One region of the Glutamicibacter mishrai genome, then DNA from elsewhere that is predicted to be linked to it. Evidence: riboswitches for the same ligand, from Rfam matches in the RefSeq annotation. Region 1 holds a riboswitch; the other holds the start of a gene.
What was found. A riboswitch is a leader RNA that binds a small molecule or an ion and turns the genes downstream of it on or off. The one in region 1 is predicted to bind S-adenosylmethionine.
Positions count from the first base shown of each region.

Region 1 (7,941 bases):
GCTTGTTGCCTTCGAGGGCGCAGCCTTAGTCTCCACGCACACATTTCACGTATTGCGCCCTAGGAATTCTGGGCGCATGCCCATAGGTTATCTTTTGCCGCTTTCCTAGTATTGGCTCATTGCAAACTCTCCGAACCACCAAAGCTTGAGCCGTTTTGCCGGAGAGTACACCGCAGACCGTGGCAAAGGAGCCAACCAACCGTGTACGAGCTAATTGTTCTGTTGATCCTCGTGATCGCCATTGTGCTGGTGACAGCGCGCTGGAAAATCAGCCCCTTCCTCGCGCTGATCGGCGCCGCCATACTTGCCGCATTCGCCTACAAGATCCCCTTGGCCGAAGTGGCCAGCACCGTCACCACGGCGTTCGGCAACACCATGGGCAATATCGGCCTGGTGATCCTTTTCGGGACGATGATCGGCATCATCCTGGAACGTTCGGGCGCCGCCATTTCGATGGCCGACGCGCTGATCAAGGTGCTGGGCACCAGATTCCCGAATCTGACGTTGACGATCATCGGCTACATCGTCTCCATTCCGGTCTTCTGCGACTCGGGCTACGTGGTGCTCAACTCGCTGCGCAAGGCCATCACGCTGCGCACCGGGGTATCGGCGCTGGCGACCTCGGTGGCGCTGATGACCGGCCTGTACGCCACCCACACCATGGTTCCTCCGACTCCCGGGCCGCTGGCCGCCGCCGAGAGCATCGGCATCGCCGATAACCTCGGGCTGATCATCGCCGTGGGCCTGCCGGTCGCTGCCATCTCCGCGCTGGCCGGCCTGGCCTACGCCAGCAGGTTCAACAAGTCCCAGTGGACGCCGATGGCTTCGGACGACGAGAACGATCTGGCCGACCTGGACTACGAGCAGCTGCGTGCAAGCTTCGGCAAATTGCCGCATCCGGTCTTGGCGTTCCTGCCGATCCTGGTGCCGCTGGTTTTGATCTGTGCCGCGTCCATCGCCAAATTGCCATCACAGCCTCTGGGCGAGGGCACGCTGGTTGAGGTCCTGTCGTTCATCGGCACCCCGGTGATCGCACTGATCTTCGGCCTGCTCTCGGCCACGCCGCTGCTGAGCGGGGACAAGAAGCTCTCCGACTTCAATGACCAGATGAACGAGGCAGTGCGTACCGCCGCACCGATCCTGCTGATCACCGGCGCTGGGGCGGCCTTCGGCGCCGTGCTGGCCTCCTCCAAGCTGACCGAATTCCTCTCAGGTTCCTTGAGCGGCCTGGGCCTGGGGCTGGCCGTGCCATTCTTGATTGCCGCCGCGTTGAAGTCGGCGCAGGGCTCGTCCACGGTGTCGATGGTGACCACCTCCGCGCTGGTTGCTCCGATGCTTGGATCGCTGGGGCTGGATTCCGAGCTGGGAATGGTGCTGAGCGTGTTGGCGGTCGGCGCCGGTGCGATGGTTGTTTCGCATGCGAACGACTCATACTTCTGGGTGGTCTCGCAGCTCAGCCGGATTCCGGTGATCACCGCGTACAAGACCCTCAGTGTTGCCACGGCGATCCAGGGTACTGCGGCGTTTGCCACCGTCTGGATCCTCGGGGCGGTCCTGCTCTAGGGGGCCTGTCGGGCAATTCTTATCAGCGCCGCGCCATCAACGAACGCTTCATTGATGGCGCGGTGTTCTCTTTAACTGGCGTTCAAGCGGAGAGCTCTTTGGCGACCTTGTTCCCCTTGGAAGCGGCAACCAGCATCATGGTGACGCCTAGGGCAAAGCCGATAGCGGTTACGGTAAAAGCTACGGTGAAATTCTGCATGAAACAGAAGATTGCCGAGGCGATCAAAAACAGCCAGCCAGTTATGCCAAAGATCTGAAGGATTGGCGCAGCTTCACGGTGCGCTGCCAGCCAGGCTTCATCGCTGGCCAGGGTGTGACGGGTCTTCACGCCAACGCTGTTGTTGCGCGGTATGCGCCCTTGGGCTCCCATGCGAGCCAGTATGCCCGCGGTGAGTGTGAGTACTAGCAACCCGAACATCAGGCTCAATGTGCTGGTTAGGTCCACGCGCGTGTCCTATCGATTAGTGTCTTTAGATTCAGTCTATATGATTTTGATATTTTTCTAGACCCAAGCCATACGGGACTTATCCGGTTCAAACAACAGGAACACTGCGAACCAGAGAACGTAATATGCGGACATATGACGCGCTTTTCAAGCGTCCAATGGGCTTCAAGCCGTCGAAAACCCCGGATTTGTGAAGAGATCTGACGCAGTGTTCCCTCCCATGACGCTGTAATAGCCACCTTGGCGGATCGATGTTTGACTCGAATGACACCCATCCAGAGCGGCTGAGAGACCTGGCTCCGCGACGCCGCAGCAAGTCTGCATCCTGCAGATAGTGCTAAAGCCAGGTTCGATGGAGCTCCCGGGTCGAGAAGCAAGGACTTCTGTTCGGGATCCCTCGGTTCTATCTGTCTAAGAGAGGGACGGCATGACTCGCACTCGCCCGAACATCCTGAAGCTTATGGTTGTTGCCCTGGCGGCAACCACGCTGCTCGCGGGTTGCTCGTTGAAGGAACCCCGCCCGGAAGTCGCTCCGGTCGCGGCGCAAAGCAGCAACCCGCAAGCCGAGCAGAAGCTCGAGAACGTTCCTACGCTTGAAGGCAAAAAGGTCGGCATCGCGGCCAAGGATATCCTGCACGACTACTCGCGTGTGGTCTACCAGCAGATCCAGGAACGCATCAAGGAACTCGGCGGCGAGGTCGTCGCTACCCAGGCCGAAGCCAAGGATGAGAAGCACGTTTCCGACGTGGAAAACCTGATTACCCAGTCGCCGGACGCCATCGTGGTGATCCTGGGTGATGCGCAGACGCTCACACCTGCCCTGGCCAAGGTGGACGCCACCGGGATCCCGCTGTTCACCATCGACTTCCAGAGCGAATACTCGAAGAACAACGTCACCAGCGACAACTGGAATGTCGGCACCACGCTGGCCCGCACCATGGCAGAAGACCTGCACGGCAAGGGCAAGATCCTGGTCTTCAATGGCTTCCCCGGCGTGACGCCGTGCCGAATTCGCTACAACAGCCTGAACCTGGTGCTCGAAGACTACCCGAATATCGAGAAGATCACCCCTGAACTCCAGGACAAGTACGAGGGCACCATCGAGGATGCCAAGAACCAGATCCAGGATCAGCTGCGCAGGCTGCCCGAGGGCGAAGTCGACGCGATCTGGTCGTGCTGGGACATGCCGCTGATCGGAGCGGCGCAGGCCATCGACCCCACCGATAATGACATCAAGCTCTATGGCGTCGACGCGGAACCCGGAGCCTTGGATCTGATCGCGGACCCGCAGAGCTCCTACCAGTTCACTGTCGCCCAGCCCACCAAGCAGATTGCGGCTACCTCGGCCACCAACATCGCCCTGTTCCTCGATGGGCAAACCGACAAGGTTCCGAGCACCAGCTATGCTGAGCCGATTTTTGTCGACAAGGACAACGTGAATCAGGTGCGCAATGACAACGGCATCTAATGCATTGCTGAGCATGGCCGGGATCAACAAATCCTTCGGAGCCGTGAAGGTGCTCGACGATGTCCACCTGCAGCTCCGGGCCGGCGAAGTCCTGGGCTTAGTCGGCGAAAACGGTGCCGGCAAGTCCACGCTGATCAAGATCCTCACCGGCCTGTACACCCTGGATACCGGCCAGATCGAACTGGCTGGCAACGCGGTGCAGATCCGCCGCCCCGCGGACGCGGAAGCTCTAGGCATCGAGGTAATCCACCAGGACCGCCATCTGGCCGGACGCCTGACCGTAGCCGAGCAGCTGTATCTGGGCACGAGCAAGAGCCGCGGGCTCTGGCGCCATGAGCGCACCGTGCAAGAGTCGGCCCGAGCCGACATCCTGCGCACCACCGGCCAAGAGCTGGATGCCTCGGCCTTCGTTGACGAGCTGAGCGTTGCCCAGCAGCAGCTGATCCAGATAGCCCGCGCCGTGCTGGCAGAGCCCAAGGTGCTGATCCTCGATGAGCCGACCGCGCCGCTGGCCAATGATGAGGTTGAACAGCTCTTCGATACGATCCGGCATCTGCGTGATCGCTCAGTGGGCATCATCTTCATCTCCCACTATCTGCAGGAACTGCAGCAGATTACCGACCGGATTACCGTGCTGCGCAATGGCAAGAATGCCGGCGACGCCAGTTTTGCCGCCGGTGACAGCATCGAGGATGTCATTGGCCTGATGCTGGGAAACCAGGTCAACGAGTTCTCGCATCAGAAGCGCGAGGCACCCGCACAGCAGGGGGAGCCTGCCCTTGAGCTCTCGAACCTGTCGGTCGCCGGGAAGCTGAGCGACATCAATCTTTCGGTGGCGCCCGGGGAAATCGTGGCTGTGACCGGCCTGGTGGGATCGGGGATCGAGGTGCTCGCCGATGCGGTGACCGGGAACCAACCACACGCCGGAACCGCGCTATTGCATGGCCACCCGGTGAAATCCGCCGCGGACTTCGCCGCCCGCGCCGGCGCCTACGTCCCCTCGAACCGGCATCAGGATGGCATCTTCCTGCGCAATACCGTGCGCGAGAATATCGCTGCCGCGAGCCTGCGCAAACTCGGCCGCCGGCTGGGACTGCTCGACGCGCGCAAGGAGCGCGCGGCAGCCAGCGAACTGGTGCAGCGCCTGGACATCCGCCCGGCTGATCCCGAAGCCGTGGCTTCGGGCCTCTCCGGCGGCAACCAGCAGAAAGCCGTCCTGGCCCGCTGGCTGGCCAAGGGATCCGATGTGCTGGTGCTGGACCAGCCCACCTCGGGTGTGGACGTGGGAAGCCGTGCGCATATCTACGCGCAGATCAACCAGCTGGTCGACGACGGCGCGGCCGCATTGATGGTCAGCGTTGATCTGGAAGAAGTAGCGGGGCTGGCCGATCGAGTGCTGGTCCTCTATCGGGGCCGGATCATCGCCGAGCTGTCCTCCGCCGAAGTGACCACCGAACGAATCTTGCAATTGGCCTCCAGCGGCCAAGGAACCGGAACACCACGAGAAGAGGTGAACGCATGAGCACCGCCATTGCCACCGTCAACGACGCACCGGCGCGCAGCGCACGCGGCAAGAAGCCGAGCCTGGCCGCCTGGATCGGCTATGCCGGCATCACCGCGGTACTGCTGCTCTTCGTTTTCGGCTCGCCATTTTTCCTGACGGCATCGAATATCGCCACCATCTTGACCCAGGCTTCGGTCTTCGGCATTGCCGGGGTGGGCCTCGCGATCGTGATCATCGCTGGCGGCGATGATGTCCTGAACGGCGGCATCGACCTGTCCACCGGCGCGGTGGCAGGACTCTCCGGCACCGTGACCGCGCTGGCTGCCGCCACCGGCACTCCGGGGTTGCTTGCGGTGCTCTACGGAGTGCTGGTGGCTACCGCGATCGGCGTGATCAACGGGATCTCGGTGACCCTGGGCCTGCGCCCGCTGCTGGCAACCTTGGCCACCATGGGCGTGGCCGCTTCGCTGGAACTGGTCTTCAGTCAGAACCTGAAGATCGCCGTGTCCGGCGGCTTCTTCGAGGCTGCCCGGGGCAGTGTTTTCCTCGGGATCCCGCTGGCGGCCTGGCTGCTGATCATCATCGGGGCCGCCGGCTGGTGGGTTTATGGCAAGACCAGCTGGGGTGTGAATTCCTATGCTGTCGGCCAGAACCCTACCGCCGCCCAGGTGGCCGGGCTGGATCCCCGCAAATACCGGCTGGCCAGCTATGTGCTCAGTTCGGCCTTGGCGGGCCTGGCTGGGACGCTCTTGGTGGCAAGGCTCTCGGCTGCGGTTCCCGGCATCGGAACGCAGATCCTGCTGGACATCATCCTGGTGGCCTATATGTCCATGATCTTCTCCCGCCGGCGACTGGTCAGCGTTGTCGGCACCGTACTGGCCGCAGTGTTCGTCGCCGCCCTGGATAACGGGCTGACCCTGCTCGGCGTTGCCAGCCAGTGGGTGGGCGCAGCCAAGGGCCTGCTGATCTTGCTGGTTCTGGCCAGCGTGACCCTGCGCGGAAGGAAGAACCGATGAGTACCGCTCAAACTCTTGCCGCGCCCTCGGCGCCGACCCCTGAATCCCCAACCACCGGAAGCGCCAAAAAGCGCGGCTCCTTCCAGGCATCGCGGTTGGTGGCTCCTGGAACCCTGGCCCTGATCCTCATGGTGTTCTCGGTGCTCAGCCCGGTGTTCTTCACGGCGGGAAACCTCGTGGGAATCCTGGGGCAGGTAGCGCTCCTGGCGTTGGTTGCCATTGGCCTGACCCTGGTGGTGCGGGCCGGCGGCATTGACCTGTCGATTGGCGTGGCCCTCGACTTGGGTGCCTTGGCCAGCGCCTGGCTGATCCACGACGGGTATCGTGCGTGGGTGGCTGTGGCCGGTGGATTGCTTTTCGCCCTGGTCGTGGGGCTGGTGAATGCGCTGTTGATCGTGGTTCTGCGGATCCCTGCCTTTCTGGCCACCTTGAGTGTCTGGTTTGTCGGCACCAGCGTGCAGCAGCTGCTGACCAGCGGCGGCGCGCCGATCTACCTTTCAGCGCCACTGGTGCCCGATGGTTTTGCCGTGATCGGGCGCGGCTACTTCCTGGACATCGATGCCGCCATCATCAACGCGGTATCCATTGCCGTGGTAGTGGCTCTGCTTCTTGGCATCACCCGTTATGGGCGCAAGCTGACCATGGCCGGCGAACAGCCCAGCGCGGCGAAGATCTCGGGCCTGCGGATCAATACGCTGATTGCCAGCGCGTACCTGCTGTGCGCGGTCATCGCCGGATTCGCCGGAGTGGTGCTGGCCGCACGCTCCAACGGCTATGTTCCGGGCAGCGGCCAGGCCTACCTGATGGATGCCATCGGAGCGGTCTTCATCGGGGCAACCATCAGCCGCTACGGACGGGTGTCCGTGGGCGGAACGCTGATCGGCGTGGTGATCTTCGGCCTGCTGGATAACGGGCTGAACCTGATCGGCCTGTCCTTCTTCTGGCAGGACCTGGCTCGCGGCCTGGTGCTGCTGGCGATCCTGCTCGCCGCCGTGGTGCTCGGGCAGTCCAAGGGCCAATCGGCAACCGGCATTTTCGCGCTACTGCGCACGGCAAAGCGCCAAGCACTGACCACCACCGCAAAGGGAAGAAGCAACTAATGAGCAAGCGCATCCACCTGAACGCCTTTGACATGACCTGCGTCAGCCATCAAAGCCCGGGGCTCTGGCGGCATCCGCAGAATAGGGCCGATGAGTACAACACCCTTGAATACTGGGTTGATCTGGCCAAGACCCTGGAGCGCGGTGGATTCGACGCTTTGTTCCTCGCCGATGTGCTGGGCATCTATGACGTGTACCAGAACTCCAGCGGGCCAGCGCTGCTCGACGCCGACCAGGTGCCGCTGAATGATCCGTTCATGCAGGTTTCCGCCATGGCCGCGGCCACGAAAAATCTCGGCTTCGCGGTGACCAGCGCGCTGACCTACGAACAGCCCTACGCGTTGGCCCGGAAGTTCTCCTCGCTGGATCACCTCACCCGCGGGCGCATCGGATGGAATGTGGTGACCAGCTACCTGGAGTCGGCGGCCCGCAACCTGGGCATGACCCGGCAGCTGGATCACGATGCCCGCTATGACATCGCCGATGAATTCATGGACGTGGTTTACAAGCTCTGGGAAGGATCCTGGGAGGAAGGCGCGGTGCTCAAGGACCGCGAACGCGGTGTCTACACCGACCCTTCCAAGGTGCACCCGATCAACCACCACGGCGAGTACTTCGACGTGCCCGGCATCCACCTCTCTGAGCCCTCCATCCAGCGCACCCCGGCGATCTTCCAAGCCGGTGCCTCCTCCCGCGGCCGGCGCTTCGGCGCCCAGCACGCAGAAGGCATCTTCCTGAACTCGATCAACACCGCGGTCACCCGTCGACAGACCGACGCGATCCGCGATGAATTCGAACTGGTCGGCAGGCCCCGGGATGCGGCCAAGATCTACGCGCTGATGACT
Region 1 covers NZ_CP032549.1:1,564,183-1,572,123, reverse strand. The annotation lists gene D3791_RS07440 (GntP family permease) at 202-1,563, shown strand; gene D3791_RS07435 (SdpI family protein) at 1,646-2,008, opposite strand; SAM riboswitch class I at 2,277-2,367, shown strand; gene D3791_RS07430 (substrate-binding domain-containing protein) at 2,436-3,476, shown strand; gene D3791_RS07425 (sugar ABC transporter ATP-binding protein) at 3,460-4,998, shown strand; gene D3791_RS07420 (ABC transporter permease) at 4,995-5,996, shown strand; gene D3791_RS07415 (ABC transporter permease) at 5,993-7,096, shown strand; gene D3791_RS07410 (LLM class flavin-dependent oxidoreductase) at 7,096-7,941, shown strand, end outside.

Region 2 (11,201 bases), 820 kb from region 1:
GTCGGCGTTCTGCACCTGGTCCAGGCGTGGCAGGCGGGCGTAGGTTCCAGCGCCTGCGTAGCGAGGAATCATTGCAGCGTTGATCGGCCCCAGATTGCCGTTTTCCTCGATGCGGACTTCTTTCATGTTCTTGCCCTCCTGGCACTCATCGGGCAACTGCCATAGTTGCCTAATATGAAACTTCAGTTTCCTATTATGCTATTTTGTTGGCGAGGTCACGTCAAGGCTCAAGCCACCGAATCTGGGACTATGACGCGCAAAGCCGCTTAATGCCACAGATGCCGTGACCCTCAGGGGTCACGGCATCTGTCATCCGGGTTCTGTTTTCGCTGCAGCGGCCACCTAGGCTGCCGGCGTTGCGTGATAGTTCTTCTTGCTGGCATTGACCAGCGAGCGATCGATCTCATGGATCCCGAGGGTGAAGCCGGCGGAAAGAACCAGCGACTTCAGCATCAGCTCCGAGAAGTCATCGGCGACGTAAACCAGCTGGATTGGCCCGACCAGGATCAGCAGAATGACCGCCCAGAAGGCATAGGACCAGGAAACATGAGCTTGGGCCATCTGCGGGAAGCGAGCGCGGCGCCGGATGGTCCGCAGCCCCAGAGCCACAATCACCACGGCAATGATCACCGCGCCGATGAAAAAGAAATTGCGTTGCGTGCGGATCCAGGTCAGCGTCGTGCCGGCAAGAATGCCGACAAGCAATGAGGCCCACCAGCTGATGCAGCGCAGCTGGCCCCGCGTGCCAGTTACCTCGCTAGTACCCACGCCACTCCTATCAATCACCGCATGGTGTGCGTACGCCGAGCACACCTTTTTAGAATACGCGCTGAACGGCATCACGCCGAATAGCGGCACCACGGATCAGAGGATCAAGGTCCACGTCACCAAGGCAACATCATCAGACTCGTTCTCCCAGCTATGCGGTTCGCGCCCCGGGAAAGTCATGGTGTCCCCCGCTTGGAGCTCAACGCGCTGCTCGGGCAGGACCAGGGTGAACTTCCCGGAGATCACGTGGAGCACTTCCAATTCGCAGTCCACGGAGTACAGCTCGGCCTCGCCGACCCCCTTGGGAGCGACTTCGGCACGGATCATCTGCACGCGCTTTTCACTGCGCGGCGTCACCAGCTGCTCGGTGATCCCCTCGCCACCCAGGGAGACCCGAGGCGCATCTTCCAAGCGCACCAGCATAGTCTCGGGCACCTCGAACAAGGTGCCCACCTCGATGCCGAGCACTTCGCACAACTTCAGCAGCGTTGATACCGAAGGGCTGGTGAGATCCCGTTCCACGCGCGAGAGGAACCCTTTGGTCAGCCCGGAAAGCTCGGCTACCTGGTCGATGGTCATCCGCTGCCGCTGACGAACCCCACGCAACCGCGAACCAATATTGATCGCGGCTCCGCTTGATTCCACGGGCAGGGTTTTCATTCGTCAGCTCCATCGCGTCGTTTGTTTCGGCACACCAGCGGCCATCTTGGCGGCCATAGTGGCCTGTCGCGGCAAGTTTACCAATAGTAAACAGAGCATAGCGCCAGTCCTGCAAATATGCCGCGTCTCACACACTTCACACTTCGATGTCCCGCTCGCTGATTAGACTCTGAGCATGGACCACAGCAAAGAGCTTTTGCTCGAATACCTCAGCGACGCGCGCCAAGCCGTCATCTACAAAGCCCAGGGGCTAAGCGACCGGCTGGCCCGCAAACCACTGACCGCCACCGGAACGCACATCCTTGGTGTCGTCCATCATCTGGCCACCACCGAATACGGGTATTTCGCGCAGTGCCTCGGCCGAAGCGTGGAGGACCCCTACATCCAGAACCTGCTGGATGCCGAGGATCCGCAGGCCGACTTCCTGCCGCCAGCGCACTTGAGCGCGGGCGAGATCATCGGCCTGTATCAAGACTCGATCCTGTTCTCCGACGCCGGGATCAAGCCGCTGCCGCTCGATGCGCCGGTCGAGGTGCCCTGGTGGAGCCGGCGCCGGCACACCACGCTGGAACAACTCATGGTGCATATGATCGCCGAGACCTCCCGGCACGCCGGCCACCTTGATATCGTGCGCGAACAGCTCGATGGATTCACCGGACTACGCCCAGAAGCACCCAACCTCCCGGACTACTCCGCTGCGCAGTGGGCCGAGCAATTCGAGTCCATCAACCGCCTGGCCGACGGTGGAGGCCAGCAGTAGCCCGAAGGCCAGGTCATATTACGGAACAACTCTTCATTGCGCGTAGCACAGGCGGGTAGCATCACTGGTGTTGCTTCACGAGACACGGCATCAAGCTCCGACTTGCCGTGCACCAACCCCAGATTCATGGGTGGTTCGGATGAAGAAGCGGTCCGTTCACACGTTGTGCCCGGGCAAGAACCCAGCGAGAGCGCATCACATGGCATATTCCGTCCTGCCCATCGTCGACCGCCAGACCGGCCAAGTGCAATTCACCGTCCACGGCCAATGGCACATCTGCTACGTCAGCGATCCGCTACGCCTGGAATTTCTCCTTGCCCGGTGCGCGCGCCGCCCGATCTTCATCCCCGAGGCCTGCGAGCTGCGATTGTCCGTTGCCGCCGCCGGCAGGCCACAGGGGCGCACCGTTGCTTTTAGCCTTGCCAAATTCCCAACCCTGGAACCGGCCACTAAAGTAGGTAGCTGACCTATTCACCGGATTTCTCCAAGGAATTCGATCTGCCAAGAGAGCTGTTTTCGTGATGTCGAACCAGTCAGCAACCAAACCTACCCGCGCCCAGATCCAGCGCTGGCGAAAGTATCTGGCCGATGAAGTCGCCGAAGGCGCCATCTACCGCACCCTCGCCCAGAAGAAAACCGGGCAGGAAAAGCAGATCCTGCTGGGACTGGCCGAAGCCGAAGCCCGCCACGAAGAACACTGGCGAACCAAGCTCGGCGAACATGCCAAGCCGGTGCGCCCTTCATTGCGCCGCATCATCCTGCGTTTCCTGGCACGCAACTTCGGCTCGGTCTTCGTCCTGGCCATGGCGCAACGTTCCGAAAGCAATTCGCCGTACCGCAACGACAAGGACGCGACCGCGCAGATGGCCGCGGACGAACAGGTCCACGAAGAAGTAGTCCGCGCACTGGCCACCGCGGGACGCGCCCAGCTCTCCGGCAACTTCCGTGCCGCGGTTTTTGGCGCCAACGACGGTTTGGTCTCCAACCTGGCGCTGATCATGGGCATTGGGGCCACCGGGGTTTCCTCGACCTTCGTGCTCTTCTCCGGCATCGCCGGCCTATTGGCAGGTGCGCTATCCATGGCCGCCGGCGAGTTCGTCTCCGTGCGTTCCCAGCGTGAACTGCTCACCGCCTCGCGCCCCACGCAGGTCACGCTGACCGCTGCGCCCGACCTCGATCTGGACTCCAACGAACTAGTGCTGATCTACAAGGCCCGCGGCATGAACGATGAAGATGCCGAGCACCGTGTCGCCGAACGCATGGGACTGTTCACCTGCGACTGCAACCCGTCCTTCTCCTTGAACCCCGAGGTACGCGCGGAGGAATTGGAAAGCGAACATGAGGAGCTCGGCTCGGCAACCGGCGCCGCGGCTACCTCATTCTGCCTTTTCGCTTCCGGCGCCGTGATTCCGATCCTGCCCTACATCTTCGGACTGGGCGGATTGACCGCGGTCGCCATCTCCGTGGTCTTGGTTGGCATCGCCCTGATGATCACCGGCGCCATCGTCGGCTTGCTCTCAGGCGCTTCGCCGCTCAAGCGCGGCCTGCGCCAGCTGGCCATCGGCTGGGGCGCCGCCGCAGTGACCTATTGCTTGGGCCTGCTTTTCGACGTGCAGGTCGCCTGACCGGCCGATGTCCGTTACCAGCGCGTGCGCCGGCGCAAGGTGCTCATTGAGTCGATGAATTCCATCGCCTCGGCGGCCGTGTCCACCAGGGCAATCCGGTCTTCCATGACCCGCTGCGCGGCGAGCGCTTTGAGCAGAGGCCAGGCCGGCATGGTCTTGGTCCAGTATTCGCGCCCCAGCAGAACCATGGGAACCACTCTGGCCCCGGTGGCGTAGTAGTTTTCGCAGGCATCCTGGAAGATCTCCTGGACTGTTCCGGCGGCCCCGGGCAGGACGATCAGCCCGCCATTGGACTGCTCCAGGAGGATTGCTTCCCGGATGGAGTTGGTGAAGAACTTCGCGATTCTCGTGGCGAAAAGATTCGGCGGCTCATGGCCATAGAACCAGGTGGGCACACCCAGGGATTGCCGGGAGCTGGGGAAACGTTCCTTGACGGCGAGCGCGGTGCGGGCCCACCCGGTGCGCTGATGAATGGCATCAGGTTCGGCAGCCAGCATCTTCAGGGCCCCCTGGACGTCCTTGGGATCGTAGTCCGCCAGCCACGCACCGGCATTGGCCGCTTCCATGGCTCCCGGTCCCCCGCCGGTGGCGACGGCGTAACCGGCCCGCGTAATGAGTTGCCCGAGTTCCACGGTGCGTTCGTATTCGGGCGTCCCGCGCCCCATGGCGTGGCCACCCATCACCCCGATCAACGGGGAATCCTTGAAAGCGCCCTCGTACACTTCCGAGACGAGGGCCTGCCCGATGTGATGATCGTGCAGCGTCCTTGCCATCGCATCATCGGAGGTGCGCACAGCTGGCGACGTGTGCTGCTGCGAGTACGCGTAGATCTTCGCGTCCGGAACCTGATCGTAGCTTTCTACCTGGATCCCCGAATACAGTTCCTCTGGGCTATACAAGCCCCGCTCGCCCGTGGTGAAGGGAAGCTCCTGGCCGGAGCCCATGCACAACCCGCCCGTCGCCTGTACCAAGGCCCTGCCCTGCGGGGAGAATTCGCAGTCGATGAAGATCGCCTCGGATAGATCCAGGGACCGCAGGACACAATCGCGCTCGCGCAGATCGACGCGATGCACCCGCCAGCCCAAGCCCCGGGCAGAAGTTGCGGCCAACGCCTCGGAAGCCAAGCGATCGAACTCGATCAGCGAGGTGATATTCACTGCCCGTGCCGGTAAATAGGGCCAGATATGCGACATGCGTCAACGCTACGTCATAGATAGTGATTATTCACAGACCGGCCCTTCAACTTTCACCACGGGCCGGAACGTGAAACGATGAGAGGATGAGTGATTCTGTTCCACCAACCATCGACGCCCGCCACTTGCTGCGTTATCTCGGCGACGTCCCGTTCTTCTACGGAAAGAACATCGCGGCACAAGAAAATTCCGTGGTTGACGTGGAATTTGATGAATCCACTCGGCAAATCGAAGGCACCGTTCGTGCCAACGACGAAGAATTCTCGCCGATGATCCAGGTCCAGCAAGAGGGCAACGACTGGAAAATCGAACTCTGCGAGTGCACTTGCGAGAAGCCAGGCATCTGCGCGCACATTGCCGCGTTGGCCATTGTCTCGAACAAGATCGCCTCTTTGCCGCGCCTGGTAGTTGTGCCGGAAGAAAAGAACTCGGCCGCGTGGGCACAGCAGATCGACGCGTGGTTTGAACCTTCTGAGCCTGGCCCGGCTGATGGGCTTCTCGGTTCCCAGCACGACCCTGTGGTTGCCATGGGCCTGCAGTTCATGCTCTTCGATGCGAAGAACACCACCCAGCAGCAGCAGTGGATGCCCACCGGAACCATCCCGCACCCCACCCGCAATAAGCGCTTCCGTTTGGGTGTGCGCCCGATGGTCCGCAATTCCGAGGGCCGCTGGGTGCGCGGGCAATTGCGCTGGACCACTTTGGGCTTCAAGACCTATGGGTGGAACCTGCTGCGTTCCCAGCACCACTGGTTCACCCGCTTTGCCTCCATGGCCCGCAGCGATACCCAGCTGCAGTTCAAGGTCGACGAAGACTGGCTCTTCATGGATGAGTACGCCTCGGACCTCCTCTGGCCGCTGCTCCAGCAGGCCCAAGAACTGGGCATCGCGCTCATTTCCACCCGCTCCGAGCAGCGCATCCGCATCGTGGAGCCGGCCAGTTTCAGCATGCAGGCAACGCTCGACGACCAGCAGATGCAACTGGGCGGCATCCTGCATATCGACGGCCAGGACCTGAGCCTCGATTCCGAATCCCCCAGCGGCGTCATCGCCGATCATGGCTTCTACGCCCAGCTGGGCCAGCCGGATGAGATCTGGTTGGCTCCGAGCCAGGAACCGGTCGCCGAGGCACATCGCCGCTGGTACGTCGACCGGCGTCCGGTCACCGTCCCGGTTGCGGAAATCGACAGCTTCTTCGAATCGACCTACCCGCGTTTGGCGCGCCGTTTTGATCTTCGCAGCGCCAGCGACGAGTTGGTGCTCCCCGACCTCAAGCCTCCCTATGTCCAGGCCACAGCCACCTACAAGCGGGATCTGAATGACAAGAGCGAGCCCAACGACTCGGCTACCCTGGAATTCCAGGTTCGCTACCCAGGGGTTCCGGACCAGCACGAAGTCTACGATTTCGAGGCCGAAGAGCAGCTGCGCGCCGCGATCAACGAGGTCTTCGAGCAAACCACCGGTACAGGGAACCCTGATCTTTCCCCGAAGTTCTACTCCGGCGAAAGCGTGATCACCTTCGTCTCCGAAATCTTGCCGGCCATCGAGAGCCTGCCTGTGGTGAAGCTCAATGAAAAGGGCACCAGGCCGGTATTCCGCCAGCTGCGCGAACTTCCACAGCTGAAGATCAACGCGGTGAACCACGAACGCACCGACTGGCTGGATCTGGGATTGCTGATCACCGTGGGCGACCACGAGGTTACTTTTTCGCAGATCGTCGAGGCCATGAGCAATGGCGCGATGAAGATCAAGCTGCCGGACAATACCTGGTTCTCCCTGGACCAGCCGCTCTTCGCGAAGCTCAAAGCCCTCGTGGACGAGGCGCAGGCACTCAACGACAAGCCCAAAGACGGCGACCTGAAACTCACCGTTTTCCAGATTTCCATCTTTGAAGAGCTTGATGAACTCGCCGAAGGCATCGACGGCGCCGATTTGTTCATCGCTCGCATGCGCTCGCTTCTGAAGGTAGCCGAGGGCGAGCAAGCCAGCGTCCCGGAGACCTTGAACGCGCAATTGCGCCCGTACCAGGTCGAAGGCTTCCGCTGGCTGAGCCGCTTGTATGAAGGCGGCTTCGGCGGAATCCTGGCCGACGACATGGGCCTTGGCAAGACCCTGCAGACCATTGCCTTGATCCTTCATGCCCATGGGCTGTGGAGTGACAGCGAGGCGTGCGCCAAGCTGCCAGCGGCCCAGCAGACTCCTGCCCCGTTCCTGGTTGTTGCGCCAAGCTCGGTTGTCTCGAACTGGGAGACCGAAGTGAAGCGGTTTGCCCCGAGCCTGCGCGTGACCAGCATCGAGGGAACGCTGAATTCGCCACGGCAGCTCAGCGAGTTGGCCGAGAACTACGACGTCATCCTCACCACCTACACGCTGCTGCGCCTGAATGACGAGATTTATGAGGCCCAGCGCTTTGCAGGCCTGATCCTCGATGAGGCCCAGTTCGTGAAGAACCGTTCCACCAAGGCCCACCGCACCGCAGTGAACCTGCAGACCAACTTCAAGTTAGCGGTGACCGGTACTCCCATGGAGAACAATTTGTCCGAGCTCGGCGCCTTGCTGTCTCTGGTGGCGCCGGCGCTCTTCCTGAATACGAGCCGCTTCAACCGCCAGTTCGCCCGGCCTATTGAAGTGCTCGGTGACAAGGACACCTTGGCTTTGCTTCAGCGCCGCATCAAGCCATTCATGTTGCGTCGCACCAAGGAATCGGTGGTCCTCGATCTGCCGCCAAAGCAGGAACAGCAATTGCTGGTTCGCCTCTCGGACGAGCATCAGCATGTGTACGACACGCATCTGAACCGCGAGCGCCAGAAGATCCTGCACCTGGTGGAGGACCTTGACCGCAACCGCTTCACCATTTTCCAGTCGCTGACGCACTTGCGCATGCTTGCGCTGGAACCTTCATTGGTTGACCCTGAACTCTCGGATGTCCCGGGTTCCAAGCTGGAAGCACTGTTTGATCAGCTGGACGATGTTCTGGGCGAAGGCCACCGCGCATTGGTCTTCAGCCAGTTCACTTCTTATCTGAAGGTCTTGGCTGACAAGCTCACCGAACGAGGCGTGAATTTTGTGTATCTCGATGGAAATACGCGAAATCGCTCCAAGGTCATCGAGCAGTTCAAGGAAGGCGAAGCGCCGCTGTTCTTGATCTCCTTGAAGGCCGGTGGCTTCGGGTTGAACCTGACCGAAGCGGACTATTGCTTCCTTTTGGATCCCTGGTGGAATCCTGCGGTCGAAGCCCAGGCTATTGACCGCACGCACCGTATCGGCCAGACTCGTCAGGTGATGGTCTACCGGATGATCTCCCAGGGCACCATCGAGGAGAAGGTCGTTGCGTTGCAGGAAAGCAAGCGCAAGTTGATCTCTACCGTTATGGACGAAGCCGATGGGTTCTCTAAGGCGCTCACCGCACAAGACATCAGAGGACTGCTCGAGTAACAGGTTGATTAATTCTCTGGGAATAAGAGGCGGCTGCTGGCCAGACGAGATATATTCAATATGTCAGTTGGTATGCACTAAACCACACATAGTGCGCCCATCGGTCACTGGCCTGAGCGGATCCTCGCTAGGGCGAAACGAACGATAAAGGCGGTAATAACCGTGTCCCTGATTAAGTCGGAGACTATCAGTACCCCCGATGACGAGTGGATGCGTGCATCGGTAAGTACCGAAAAAGATCGTGTGGTCATCGAAACTGGACAACAGCGCCTGTCCTTGGAAAACGATCGCCTGCTGGAGAAAGTCAGTCGGGTACTCGCATCTCCACTCGAAGAGATTTTTTACAACCCCAAGCACAGGATGCTTCTGATCCCCGGCGCTTTTGCCGTCATCGGTTCCTCATTCCTGCGGATCGATGCTGAAGCGACTGTCGGCCTACGAGGCTGACAATCCTCCACAATATGCCCCAAGATGCCACACCGGCACCCTTGGGGCATTGTCTCGTCCGCCTCAACTCAACAGCCGGTGCAACATGTTCGACAAAACGCACGTGCCCAGCAATGAAAAATGCTCACAATATAGCTCTGTGACGAGCAGATTTTTTAGTTTTCCACGGTTTCCCCGCCGTGTCGTTCAGAGGCCTTCGCCACATTTTTGGCGCCAAGCTTCCGCACACAGCTTTCACATTCAACTCTTCTCGATGCCTATTGTCTACAACGGTTTCAGCCGGTTGGCCTCGCGTGGAAAAGGCATCTCAAGGCCACTGGTATGAGACGTGGGACACGCCCCACTTAGGGGAAATAATCGGTTTTTTGGTAGAGTTGATAACTATCCGCTCAAGCGTTTCATCGCTCGAAGCCCGTTTTTAGGCGGTTTTTCGAGTAGGAATCTATCGATTTCGATGAGTCGCCCGGCGTCCGTATATGACTTCAGAGAGTAATTTTTGGCTCCTTTGTCATGGCAGGGAGGACGTCGGTTCCACGACAAGATCAAGAAAGATACGAGGAGTGAAACTATGGAAGCAGCAAATCCACGTAAACAACGGTTCTTTAGAAAACGCCGCCTGAAAGTAGAAGACGTCAACGTCGTTGACGACTCAATGCTGAAGAAGGCCATCGGCGGAACTGTCGTCGGCAACCTCATGGAATGGTACGACGTTGGTGTCTACGGCTACCTTGCAGTCATCATCGGCAAGCTGTTCATGCCGGACACCGTCGACCCTGCAATTCAGACTTTGTTCAGTCTCGGCGTCTTTGCCGTGACCTTCGTTGCGCGCCCTATGGGTGGCGTGATCCTTGGCCAGCTCGGCGACCGCGTTGGCCGCCAGAAGATCCTGGTCTTCACCTTGCTGATGATGGCTCTGGCAACCTTTGGCATTGGTATCCTTCCGGATTACTCGGTATGGGGCGTAGCAGCACCAATTCTGCTCGTCGTTTTGAAACTGGTTCAGGGGTTCTCTACCGGCGGTGAGTACGCCGGTGCTACTACGTTCATTACCGAGTACGCACCCGATAAGCGACGCGGTTTTTACGCCTCCCTGCTGGACCTCGGTTCCTACATGGGCTTCGCGGTAGGTGCAGCGTTTGTATCGATCCTGCAGCTGACCTTGACCGAAGACGTCATGGAAGGATTCGCCTGGCGTATTCCGTTCCTGGTGGCGCTTCCGCTTGGTGTTATCGCCTTGTGGTTCCGTTCCAAGATCGAGGACACTCCAGCGTTCAAGGAGGCCCAGGAAGCAGCCAGCCGCGCCAGCGAGGATGCCAAGAATTCGCCTGATGCACCTAAGGGCGTCATCGCATTGGTCAAGTCCTACTGGCGCGAGCTGCTGACCGGCTTCGTTCTGGTTTCGGCGGCCAACACCGCTGGCTACGCTTTGACCAGCTACATGCCGACATACCTGACCGAAACCCTTCATTACGACCCGGTCCACGGCAATTTGCTGACCCTGCCAATCCTCGTAGGCATGTCTTTGTGCATCCCTCTGGGCGGCAAGCTCTCCGATACCATCGGACGCCGCAAGGTGTTGTTCATCGGTTCGGTTTCCGCAATCGTCTTGGCCATCCCTGCATTCTTGTTCATGATGCATGGCGCCGTCTGGTCCACGCTGGTTGGCCTGGCTCTGCTGGCCTTCCCAGTGACCTTCTACGTGGCTAACCTGGCCTCGTCGCTGCCAGCGCTGTTCCCGACCGCTTCGCGCTACGGTGGCATGGGCATTTCCTACAACTTCGCTGTGGCGATCTTCGGTGGTTTCGCACCGTTCATCATGCAGGCCCTGGTCACCATGACGTCATCGTCGCTGGCTCCAGCATTCTGGGTGATGGGTACTTCGGTAGCCGGCTTCATCGCGGTGTGCTTCCTGAAGGAATCCGCTCGCAAGCCGTTGCCAGGCTCGTTGCCTTCAGTTGCCACCGAGGAAGAAGCCATTGAACTGGTCAAGACCCAGGAAGCGAATCCTGACCTTGACGTTGAAGAGCTCTTCGAACAGGTTCCGGCGCTGGAAGAAAGCTACCAGCAGGAGATTGCGGATCAGGGTAAGACTGGAAAGGACATGACCCCGCAGCCGTAAGGCTGATCCGCCGCTCATCACATCCACACCGGGTCCGTCCGCAATGGCTCTGAGCGTCGCTAACTGAATACCAAAGGGGAAGGCTGCCGATAGGCAGCCTTCCCCTTTGCTTCGCTCTGCCAAGCGCTGGCGGTCGTTGAGGAGGTAGAAAAAGTCATGCCCCGGTTCCGAAGATCCGGGGCATGACTTTAGCTC
Region 2 covers NZ_CP032549.1:2,382,053-2,393,253, reverse strand. The annotation lists gene speB (agmatinase) at 1-126, opposite strand, end outside; gene D3791_RS11355 (hypothetical protein) at 343-768, opposite strand; gene D3791_RS11350 (helix-turn-helix domain-containing protein) at 865-1,428, opposite strand; gene D3791_RS11345 (DinB family protein) at 1,604-2,188, shown strand; SAM riboswitch class IV at 2,262-2,374, shown strand; gene D3791_RS11340 (hypothetical protein) at 2,388-2,654, shown strand; gene D3791_RS11335 (VIT1/CCC1 transporter family protein) at 2,710-3,813, shown strand; gene D3791_RS11330 (LOG family protein) at 3,828-5,006, opposite strand; gene D3791_RS11325 (DEAD/DEAH box helicase) at 5,093-8,440, shown strand; gene D3791_RS11320 (hypothetical protein) at 8,603-8,887, shown strand; gene D3791_RS11315 (MFS transporter) at 9,456-11,006, shown strand.
Region 2: it holds a riboswitch for S-adenosylmethionine, as region 1 does, so the genes downstream of both, D3791_RS11340 (hypothetical protein) here and D3791_RS07430 (substrate-binding domain-containing protein) in region 1, are expected to answer to the same signal.